Regions from separate parts of the Sinobacterium norvegicum genome, predicted to be linked through region 2. Evidence: predicted binding sites of a transcription regulator. Region 2 holds the regulator's gene; the other holds the start of a gene.
What was found. Region 2 encodes LexA, which represses DNA repair genes until DNA is damaged. Its sites were predicted from a motif close to ACTGTNTNTANANACAGT; they were not measured.
Positions count from the first base shown of each region.

Region 1: L9P87_RS08510 (DNA topoisomerase III) is a predicted target of LexA. The motif match lies at 2,742-2,759, and genes of this name have one in related genera.

Region 1 is NZ_CAKLPX010000001.1:1,891,554-1,897,615, reverse strand. It holds gene L9P87_RS08520 (tetratricopeptide repeat protein) at 139-1,050, shown strand; gene L9P87_RS08515 (tetratricopeptide repeat-containing sulfotransferase family protein) at 1,032-2,600, opposite strand; gene L9P87_RS08510 (DNA topoisomerase III) at 2,766-4,691, shown strand; gene L9P87_RS08505 (DUF3820 family protein) at 4,688-4,903, opposite strand; gene L9P87_RS08500 (hypothetical protein) at 5,176-5,541, shown strand; gene L9P87_RS08495 (MFS transporter) at 5,616-6,062, shown strand, end outside.
Region 2 is NZ_CAKLPX010000001.1:50,109-56,170, reverse strand. It holds gene mfd (transcription-repair coupling factor) at 1-756, shown strand, start outside; gene L9P87_RS00295 (CsiV family protein) at 830-1,708, shown strand; gene lexA (transcriptional repressor LexA) at 1,884-2,492, shown strand; gene L9P87_RS00285 (SulA-like leucine-rich domain-containing protein) at 2,546-2,938, shown strand; gene L9P87_RS00280 (hypothetical protein) at 3,050-3,328, opposite strand; gene L9P87_RS00275 (DUF6586 family protein) at 3,428-3,925, opposite strand; gene topA (type I DNA topoisomerase) at 4,000-6,062, opposite strand, start outside.

The DNA of each region.
Region 1 (6,062 bases), 1.8 Mb from region 2:
TTAATGCTATCCCCTATATTTAGGGGTGTGATAGACTTCACATAACGATTATGGTTTGTCTCGTTTCTTCAGAGGCAAACCTTAGTGCTGCGGAGCAGTGCTGACATCGATATTAAGCATTAAGGGAATGAATCGATCATGCAGGGAAGACAAGTTATGCGCCCCGTTATTTATCTGACACTTCTTCTACTCGTGGCTTGCGGGCAATCCAACGATACCATAGAGAGCCAATTATCAACGACCGATAGGGCGGTGACGGTCAACACTACGCCTGCTGTTAGTGATGAAATGCAGGCCAAGTGGTTGAGCAGCTGCCGTCAGGCATTGCTGGAAAAGGATTTGGTGACAGCTAAGAAAGACTGCGTTAAGGCGTCGACCTTGGCGGGTGCCGAGGGTCAATTTCTATTGGCTGAACTTTATCTTCAGCGAGACTCAGAAACAGCGCGCAAGATGGCCGTTGACTACTACCGTAAGGCCTTGGCAGAAGATTATGTCGAGGCACAATATCGCATGGCGCAGCTGTTGCAGCAGGGTGTCTATATTGCAAGGGATGAGGCGAAGGCAATGGCGTTGCACAGCCTAGCCTGCCAGCAGCAGTGGGCGGCTTCCTGTAAAGATTTGGCGGTCAGCGCCATCGGTCAATACAATTTTGATGAGGCTGGCCAACTACTTGAGCGTGCCATCGCATATGGCAGCGTTCGCGCCTATTATCACAAAGGTTATATGTTGGAGTCAGGGAAGGCAGGCAGGCCAGATGTGGAGGCTGCCTACGGTTACTACAAAAAAGGCGCCGAGCAGGGTGATTCCCTCAGCCAGTATGCTCTCTATTGGTTTGGCTATACCGGCACCGTGGTTGAAAAAGATTACCAGCAGGCCTACACGTGGTGGATGCTGGCCAACGAGGGTGATTTAAAATCTACGGAGAACTGGCATCGACATACCCTATCGACTAATGGCCGAATTTTAAAAAACATGTTGTCCGACGATGAGATTGACATGGCTGTTGATGAGGCCAACAAATACCGTAGCGGCTATAGTTCGCTGGAATAGCCTAGTTCAATGAGTCGCTGTTTAAGCGGCTCTAGTTGCCGCTCGTAACGCCGCCAATTATTGATGTTGGCCTCGGACATTGGCTGTCTAACCTGACTGCTGCTGACCGTTCTAACAGGGCGGCTGTTGTGATGAAAATCCACGCAGTTCTGTTGCCACTCCAAGCCCAAAAAAGCCAAGAGTTCTGCGGTTGTCTGTTGCTGATTGGTGACCAATTGTTCGTATTGGATATGGTAAACCTTGCCGGGCAACACGGCATCCCAATGCGCCATGAGTTGGCGGTAACTGTGGTAATACTCCGCCAGTTCGTTGAAGTCGTAGCTATAGGCAATGCCCTGCTGAAACAGTTGTTTGAAGCAACCAAATAGGTTGTCCATCGGGTTGCGCTGCAGGTGAATAATCTTGGCATCTGGCAGAGCGAGATGAATCAAACCGATGGCCTCATAGTGACTGAGCCATTTGTCGGTAAACATTCTGCGCTGGCCAAGGTCATTGGTGGTCACTCGATACTGATGGCCAATTGCCTGCCAGTCCCGTTGTTTAAAGTCTTTGGCCCACTGCGGATAGGGCTGTTCGTTGCGGCTCTTTTGTAGATGCTCTGCCGTGGCATTGAGCAGGTCTGGGCGCTCATCCCCGGCGATGACATCGGAGTGAGAAGAGATGATTTGTTCCACCAGTGTGGTGCCGCTTCTGGCCATGCCGCAGACAAAAATCGGCGTGGTTGTCGATGATTCAGGCAGTGTGGCGGCTAATTGCTGTTGAAAGAACGTCTGATCGAAACAATGGATAACCTCATCGTGACGATTCAATTCTTCCTGGTGCTGGTAATTTAGCGTGTTTTTTTTGCGCTTGGCACCCAGTCTTAGTTGTTCAAATTCAGGTTCTGTTTGTTGTTGATGGCGATAATATTTTGCCATTGCGTAATGCAGTCTGGCGGCAGCATTATCGCCACACTGCGGGCTGTTAGTGAGTGTTTGCATTTGTGTCAGCAGTACAGGATTATCGCTGTGATCGAGGTCAGCTCGATTCCAATAAATTTCCGACAGTTTGGGATTGATTGCCAAGCCACGATCGAAGTTGGCCAGTGCGTTATCCAGTTGGCCAGACTCTTTCTGGATGATGCCAAGATGGTTGAATACCTGGGCGTTGCCCGGCGCGAGTTTCTGAGCCTTTAACAAAATAGCCTCTGCCTCGGTGTGGCGTTGTAGATGGCGCAGAGCGGTTGCCAAGCCGAGCAGGCAGGAAACCTGACGTGGGTGGCGCTGAACAGAAGCCTTGGCATGTAGTAGCAAATCATCGTATTGAGCTGCGCTGTCGAGGATGTCCGACATCATCAAGTCGACCTCGAGAAGGTCGGGCTGTTGCTGGTTGATCTGCAACAAGATGGCCTTGGCAGTGCTGGTCTGCTGTTTTTTTAAGTGTTGTTGGCAGAGGTGCAACGCCTGCTGGATTGACAGGGATATAGCCGGCCTCGGGCCAAGCTTTAGGGTGATCGATTTAGCGAGCTTTTTGGCATTTTTTTTGCTTTTGGAACGTCGGGGCGCGGGCATGAATAGTTCTTATGTCAGGAGGCGGAATAATGCTTAGCAGTCTAACTGTGTTGCTATAGAGCGGCAATAGCCTAAGGGGAGGCCCAGCCATCGAAAGGTCTGTACCAGCGGAATTGTTACAGTGAATAACTTGCAACATCTACTGTTGTTTTATACAGTTGTTTGATGAGACTCTTTATTGCCGAAAAACCAAGCCTAGGGCGCGCCATTGCCGACGTTCTGGCCAAACCTTTGAAAAAACAGGATGGCTGTATTTATTCTGCTGACGGTGACTGTGTCACCTGGTGTATTGGCCACCTGCTCGAACAGGCCGAGCCTGAACGTTATGATGCCAGCTTAAAAAAATGGTCTATTGACCGTCTGCCGATTATCCCTGAACAGTGGCAATTGGTACCGAAAAGCAAAACACGAAAACAGCTAAAAATTATTAAATCTCTAATTAAACAGGCAGATAGCATTGTGCATGCCGGTGACCCTGACCGAGAAGGTCAGCTTCTGGTCGATCAAGTGCTGGCTTACCACGGCGTTAAAGGGGCGCGCGCGAAAGGTGTTCAGCGCTTGTTGATCAGTGATTTAAACTCAATGGCAGTGCGTCATGCGATGACGAAGATGCGTGATAACAACGATTTCATTCCCTTGTCGACCTCCGCCTTGGCGCGCTCGCGGGCCGATTGGCTATACGGCATTAACATGACACGTGCCTATACACTACAAGGGCAAAAAGTCGGTTATCAAGGCGTACTATCGGTTGGCAGAGTACAGACACCGGTGCTCGGGCTGGTGGTCGAGCGCGATCGGCAAATACAGCGTTTTATCAGTAAACCGTTTTATCAAGTCGAAGCGGTGGTAAAGCAACAGGGTGGGCAGTCGCCATCATTTCGAGCGCGCTGGCAGCCCAGCAAGGCCTGCGACCCCTACCGTGATGAGCAGGGCCGAGTGCTGAATAAGGGGTTGGCTGAGAATGTCTGCTCGCGCATCAGCGGACAGGTAGCGCTGGTATCGAAACTCGATAAAACACTGAAAAAACAACCGCCACCATTATTGTTTAATTTGTCCGCACTACAAATCGAGGCGAACAAGCGTTATGCGATGACGGCACAGCAGGTGCTTGATAATTGCCAGCAACTTTATGAGCGTCATCAGCTGATCACCTACCCGCGCTCCGATAGCCGCTACCTGCCGGTGGATCAACACGCGATGGCCGGTCAGGTTAGTGGTGCTGTGGCAGCCAATATCGTTGAATTAAATTGCGTTGTTGATGAGGCAGATTTATCACTTAAGGGGCGGTGCTGGAACGACAGCAAGGTGGATGCTCACCATGCCATCATCCCAACCGCCAGAAAGCAAGACGTGTCAGCCTTAGACAAGCCTCTTAGACAGCTGTATGAATTAATTAGTCGCTACTATTTAGCGCAGTTCTTGCCGTCCTACGCGTTTAATGAAACCACCGTGGAGCTAGAGATAAGTGGTGGTGTATTTGTCGCCAAGGCAAGGCAGGAGGTAGAGCTTGGCTATAAAAAGGTGCTGCCAGATCGAGGGCATCAGCAGGAGCAAACCCTACCGGCGCTGGCTCAGGGAGAGATGTTGAGCTGTATTGATGCGAAGGTGTTGGAAAAAGCCACGGAGCCGCCAAAGCCTTATAACGATGGCACCTTATTGGCTGCAATGACAGGGATTTCCCGGTATGTCAGCAGCGATGCAATCAGAAAAATACTGAAAGACACCGATGGCTTAGGCACTGAGGCGACCCGGGCGGGTATTATTGAATTATTATTTAAACGCAGTTTCTTGCAGCGTTGTGGAAAAAATATTCAGGCGACAGAAGCGGGCAAGGGGCTGATTGCCAGCCTGCCGGTATCAGCGACCAGTGCTGATATGACGGCGCAATGGGAAGCGGCGCTGAATAGTATCAGTGAGAGAGAAAGTAGCTATAGCGGCTTTATGACGCCGCTGCAGCAATCGCTGTTTCCGCTGATTAAAGAGGCAAAAGCAACGCTGCCAACGGGGCTGAAAGGGGTTAAGGTGGCAAAACCTAAAGGTCGGAGGCGGTCGACGACGGCAAAAAAAATAACAAGATCAGCCCGCACCTAATGTTGTCTAAGCGGCTCCAGTACCGATTCAACGCCCTCGGTTTTAATTTCCAGCGTTAACTCCAGTAGTATGCCCAGCTCGCCGCTGGGGAAGCCTTGTTTGCGGAACCAGAGTAAGTATTCATCGGGGATGTCCATTAGGACTCTGCCTTGGTAACGCCCGAAGGGCATTTTCATATTGGCAATTTTGATTAGATGCTTTTTTTCAATCATAGTGTTTAGTCGCGCCGTTGAAAGCCAAATTTTTTAACCATTGTAATAGAAAGAGCAATAAACCGGTAATAATTTCCTGTTAAGCTGAGGGTGCTTTGTTATTTATTCTGCAAAAAAAATTAATTGGCTAACAGTTTAGCTATTGAGCGGTTGCACTCGCTATCGAATGGATATAATAATTCAAGCGTCGCAGTGATAATATTGATGGGCTCTGCTTGTTTTTACCTCAATAGTTTTTTGGCAGGAGTAGAGCAAAAATAGCGGAGGTTATATTGAATATTGAAGAAAGTAAAAGTCAGTTGTTGATCAATAATCAATATCAGCAGCTTAATTACTCGCTGTTGTTTATTCGCAATACACTGGAGCAACTAACGACACGAAATAATTATGCCTTAGTCAGTCAGTTGCAAGAAGAGTTTCGGGACGCGAGTGCCGCACTCGACGTTATTAAGGCCTGCAATAATGTTGAAACCTCCATCGATAACCTTGCCGATATAGTTTTGGTGTTATCCGCTGTTGCTGACTACCATCAGCTGCTGGTTGATGATTATCCCGCGTCGCCCTCTATTGCCCGGGTATTGGTGTTGCAGTTAAATAATATGATTTCGATCGATACCTCGCCCTATCAAGCCGCTTAATTAGAGTGGATTGTCATTGCACACACAGCAAATTCGATGCACGATAGAGCCTATTTGGCTAGGGATGCGTCATTGTGAGTGGACAATTTAAGCTGTTATCGGAACGTCGATTCTTACCGTTGTTTGTCACTCAGTTTCTGGGGGCATTTAATGATAACGTGTATAAAAATGCACTTATCGTCCTGCTGGTGTTTCAGGCCAGCAGCAGCCAGCAAGGCAGCCTGTTGGTCAACCTTGCCGCCGGCCTATTTATTCTTCCGTTTTTTCTTTTCTCTGCTTTATCGGGTCAGTTAGCGGACAAGTACGACAAGGCAGTACTCACACGAATAATCAAGGTCGCCGAGGTGGCCATCATGGTTTTGGCCAGTGTGGCGCTATATACCGGTGAAATATGGGCGATGTTGCTGGTGCTGTTTTTACTGGGCGCTCAGTCGACTTTTTTTGGGCCGATTAAATACTCATTGTTGCCCCAGGTTTTGTCCGAGCAAGAGTTGGTGGCGGGAAATGCACAGGTTGAAATG
Region 2 (6,062 bases):
GCCCAGCTTCACCAACTCCGCGGTCGCGTCGGGCGTTCCCATCACCAGGCCTACGCCTATCTGTTGACGCCTCACACTAAAGCCCTGAGTAAAGACGCTCATAAACGATTAGATGCCATTAGCGAGGCCCAGGAGCTTGGCGCAGGCTTTACCCTGGCCACCCATGACATGGAGATTCGCGGTGCCGGCGAACTGCTCGGTGATGAGCAGAGCGGCCAAATCCAAACCGTCGGTTTCTCCCTTTACATGGAGATGCTCGAAGAGGCCATCGACGCCATTAAACAGGGCAAGACACCCAATATTGAAAAGGCGTTAAATCAAGGCAGCGAGGTCGATATGAAGATTGCCGCCTTAATCCCCGACAACTACCTGCCAGATGTCCACGGTCGCCTCATACTCTATAAACGCATCAGTGGCGCTAAAAACGATGCCGATCTACGCGAACTGCAAATTGAGATGATAGACCGCTTCGGTCTCCTGCCAGAGCAAGTGAAGAATTTATTCGATATTACCGCACTCAGAATCAAGGTTGAGGCCTTGGGTATTAACAAGCTAGAGGCCGGCACAGAGAAAGGACGAATCATCTTCGGCAGCAATACGACTATTGAACCTATCAACATTGTACAACTGGTGCAGAGCAAACCCGCCAGCTATCAGCTCGAGGGCGCCAACACACTCCGGTTCAACGGAAAAATGGAGCAAAACAGCCAAAGGTTTGAAGCCGTCAACAAATTACTCGATGCATTAGCAGGCTGACAAAAAGGCTGATGCATCCTTCGCATCGGCCTGATAAAGTGAAGCCGATACCGATATCATTAGGATGTAAATTTTGTACTACCGATTATTACTTATCGCCAGCCTCATGTTGGCCGCTAATGCGAACAGCCAAAGCCAACGCACAGAAGACAACGAAGAAACCAGTGAACCCCGCTGGTATCAAGTCGAGGTTATTCTTTTTGAAAACCTCAACCCCAATGCTGCCGAAGAAGAACGCTGGGGAGATGTGATTAATTTTATCGCCGCAGAGAACAGCCTCTCTCTTAACGATATCAACACGATGACTGACAGCGAGGAGGATACAAACACCGCTCAAACAGAGCCTGGTGATACCTCAACCCAGACTGGCGAGTCATCAGACAGCGAAGCCCTGGACGCCGTCCGTCAACCTCTTATTTATCTGGATGAAGAACAGCGGATGCTCAACAAGCATGCCTTGGCACTGGATAAAAACAGCAATTACCGCGTGATGTATCACCAATCTTGGCTAATGGTGTTTAATGAGGGCGAAACATCACCCCCTCTGCTTATCCACGCTGGCGAGAGCTATGACCAGCACCACCAGCTAGAGGGCAGCCTGGATATCCAACTCAGTCGCTTTCTTCACGTAAAATCTAACTTTTGGCTCAGCAGCTTCAGCGAATCCTTCGACAGTGACGACAACACCTACACATTCAGTTATAGCGCCGACGACAGCCTATCGCCCTACCAAACAGCTAACTCACCACGCTACAGCAGCTTCAGCGACAGTGGCTTTAAGTATCAGACGCTGATGGCTAACGAGTATGACGTCGAGCAAACGGCCAATCTTAACAACCATAGCCGGCTCAAGAGCGACGAACTACACTATGTTGACCACCCGCTGATGGGGATGCTGATCAAGATCAACCGAGCAGAAGAAACAAGCCCAGCATTCGAAACCGAACAATAATCCCTACCTGACTGCCGCTGTAGCGCCCTACGGTGGCCATCGCTCAACCACCTGTTAACCGCTAGATCCCCCCCTCGGGACACTCTACTTGCGCTAAATCATTGATTAATACTTGCACAGCTGAAAAACACTGTATAGAATTACATGTACTGTATGGATAACCAGATAAGCAACTATGATAAAACTGACTGCAAGACAAGCCGAAGTACTCGCCTTGATCAAACGCCACATCAATGATTCAGGCCTCCCCCCTACACGGGCTGATATCGCCAAAGAACTGGGCTTTCGCTCACCCAATGCCGCAGAAGAACATCTTCGAGCACTGGCCAAAAAAGGCGCTATCATCATGCTTGCTGGCACCTCTCGCGGAATTCGCCTGCCCCAAGAAGCGGAAGAACTTGGCCTGCCTATTATTGGTCAGGTTGCTGCCGGCAACCCAATACTGGCCGAACAAAACATCGACGACCACGTCAAAATCCCAGAATCATTCTTCTCTCCACAGGCAGATTATCTGCTCCGAGTACGCGGCGAGAGCATGAGAGATATCGGCATTATGGATGGCGACCTACTCGCTGTTCATCGCACCAGCCAGGTCACTGATGGACAAATTGTCGTCGCCCGCATTGAAGATGAGGTCACGGTTAAACGCTTCAAACGCGGTAAGACCAAACGAGAATTATTGCTGCTCCCTGAGAATCAAGACTTCGAGCCAATAGTCGTCGACTTAGCCGAACAAGATGTATCGATTGAAGGTATCAGCGTTGGGGTTATTCGCCAACACTAAGTAGCTTGACGCCAGCCATGCTGGCGAATTGAACAGATTAAAAGGGACGTATTATGCCATTATTTGCCGCACTAGAACAAAACGACAATGCAGTTAACAACGAGTATATTACCGAGATTTGCATTAAGGGCCACCCCAGCCAAGAACTGCTAATACTTCCCATTATCAGCCATCTCGCAGGGGAAGACAGTAAGCGCTGGGTTACATGGATAAACCCACCCTCACTAAACCGCCAGATCCTGAAACAATTTGGCTTGGAAAAGCGTCCTATATTGATCATCAACAGCGACTCAGACGAGCAACTGCACAATTTGTTGCTGCGCTGTCTCAATAGCGGCAAAAGCAATACGGTTGTAGCCAACCTGAACAGCACCAGCACCATCAATCAGGACGAATTAGCCTACGCCGCAATCAACGGCAAAAGCCACTGCCTGCTTATTCGCTAAACCAGATACCCAGGGAGTTCAATTAAATTGGCTTGACGACGAAACGTCTCCAGCCATGAGTAATTCAGGGACAACCAGCAACAACTGACTCAATTCACCCTGTCATTAAGCTCAGTGAAGTACCACCTCACGTGATAACTCTTGCTCACTGCCCTCGTAGACTTCTTCAGCCTGGAATACAGCCTCCTCTTCTTGATTCTCGACAATCTCGGCAAAGGTCGCCATGCCGGCTTGAATCATTGCCTTGGCAACCTCAAGTCGAGCCGTCGCCGATACCATCTCAGACTCGTTGGTGAATCGGATATTAATCAGAGGACGTCCATCGCCATCCGCATGTCGTAATACAATCTCGCCATTAGCAAGTTCCACAATTTCCAGTAGAGAAGACACTACGCCCACCTTCTTTTTGTAAGTAACTAGAACTTCTTTATAACACCGCTTTGTCAGATTTAACAAGCCTTTCGAGCAGGATTGCACACAATAAGATGCTTAGCTTTCTACTGAGTGCTGACGCTGGCGTTGAATTAACTCGGTAAAACCGGTTTTTATCGACACGATGGTCGCCATATCAAAATCAATCACTGGCGCATCGAGATTCACCGCTGCAATCGCAAACTGTCCAGCATTTTTACGCGTTATCGGCATCGTCTGTTCCAGCTGCAAAGTACGGCTATGGAGCGTCAGCAACTGACACAGCCAGCCCTGTCTCGACAATGTCAGCAGCTCATTGAGTTCGCCGCTTTGATGCTGCCCCTGCTGCAAGAGCTCTACCACCTCAGGCAACTGCCATGATGTTGGCAAAGAATCCTCGGTCACATGATAGGAAGAGACGACCTCAACCACATAACTGCGATAGGCGGTGTAAAGATGAGTCACAGCGGCCTCCATCAGCCCACGGCGCTCCGCCTCATTCAGCTTTTTGGCCAACGTTAGCTGCTGCTGACAATACTGCAGCAGCGACGCTATTCGGCGTTGATAATCTCTCATAGCAGGATACCTCTTGGCTATGCTCTATAAAAAAAACCCGCCTTTGCGGGTTTTTTGGATTAATTGAAAGGCGTCTACTTTTTCTTCGTCGCCTTTTTCTTAACTACACGTTTTTTCTTCTGCTCTTCAACCCACTTACCGCCGACGTAATAAGCTGTCCAGCCACTGGCCTTGCCTTCAACCTCGCTCAGCACATACTGCTCTTTAGTCTTGCGACTATAGCGAATAATGGCGGGGTTGCCGGAAGGGTCCGCCACGGGTGCCTTCATCAAAAAGTCATACTTTGGATCGATCTCGGCCTGGTGTGGCAACAACTCAGACACCAGCGGTGCCCGCGTCTCTCGGTTCTTAGGAAACTTACTGGCCGCCAAAAATAGCCCGGCTGCACCGTCACGAAGAATATAGGTATCCTCAACCTTGATACAAGCAAGTTCAGGCATCGGAACCGGATCCATTTTTGGTGGCGCGGCTTCACCACTACGCAACAGCTTGCGGGTATTTTTACAGCCCTCGTTGGTACAGCCAAAGTATTTACCAAAACGGCCCGATTTGAGCTGCATTTCAGAACCGCACTTATCACACTCAAGCACCGGCCCTTCATAGCCTTTAATCTTGAAGCTGCCCTCTTCTATTTCATAGCCTGAGCAATCCGGGTTGTTACCACAGACATGCAGCTTACGCTGCTCATCGATCAGGTAGGACTCCATCGCCGAGTTACAGATTTGGCAACGGCGCTTATTCAGCAACAGACGAGATTCTGCCTCTTCATCTAACTCAGTACTAACCGCCTCATCGCCTGACACCAAGTTAATCGTACACTTGCAGCGCTCTTTGGGCGGCAAGCTATACCCTGAACACCCTAAAAACACCCCCGTACTGGCTGTTCTAATTTGCATGTCGCGGCCGCAGTCTGGGCATTTAATATCCGTTGGTGTCGGGCTATTAGCACGCATACCACCCTCGTCAGACTCTGCCTGATCCAGCTGAACCCGGAAATCGGTATAGAAATTATTGAGCAATTTTTTCCAGTCTTTAGTGCCAGCGGCAACACCATCCAGCGCCTCTTCCATTCTGGCGGTAAAACTGAAATCCATCAGGTCAACAAAGCTCTCACTGAGACGGTCGCTGACGATATCGCCCATTTTCTCAGCGAAGAAACGACGATTCTCAACCCGTACATATCCGCGGTCTTGGATCGTCGAGATGATCGCAGCATAGGTGGAAGGTCGACCAATACCACGTTTCTCCAGCTCCTTGACTAAGCTCGCCTCAGTATAGCGCGGCGTCGGCTTGGTAAAGTGCTGAGTTGGAATAACCTGCTGTAGATTCAGCACCTCGCCCTGTTTGACGTCGGGCATGATGACGTCCTCGGCTTTCTTCGCTTGTGGTTGCTGCACCTTGGTAAAGCCGTCGAAGCGAATAACCCGCCCCTTACAACGCAGCTCATACCCCACAGCCTCAACCACAATAGAGGTCGAGGTAAATTCAGCCGGTACCATTTGGCAGGCGACAAACTGACGCCAAATCAACTCATACAGACGCTCTGCATCGCGTTCCATATTTTTTAGATGAGCGGTAATACAGCCAACATCTGAGGGACGGATGGCTTCGTGCGCCTCCTGTGCACCCTCTTTGCTTGAGTAACTAATCGCCGCTTCAGGCAGGTATTTCTTGCCATAATTATCTGCAACATAGTCACGGCAATTAGCCACGGCCTCATTGCTTAAATTGGTCGAATCTGTACGCATATAGGTGATATAACCCGCCTCGTAAAGACGCTGAGCCATCATCATCGTCTTCTTCACACCAAAACCGAGGCGTGTGCTCGCCGCCTGCTGCAATGTCGAAGTAATATAGGGGGCGGTTGGTTTAGTCCTGGTCGGCTTGTCTTCGCGGCTAACAACGGTAAAACTGGCATCATTTAGCGCCGCCACAGAAGCCATGGTATCGACCTCATTAGTGGGGCGATAAGCATTACCTTGATACTTTTTGACCTCCATCGACAGCGCTTGCTGATCGGTGGTGGTGAGGTCAGCCGCAATATCCCAATACTCCTCTGGGATGAAGGCACGAATCTCTCGCTCTTTCTCAACGACCAGTTTGGTCGCCACAGATTGTACTCGGCCAGCTGATAGGC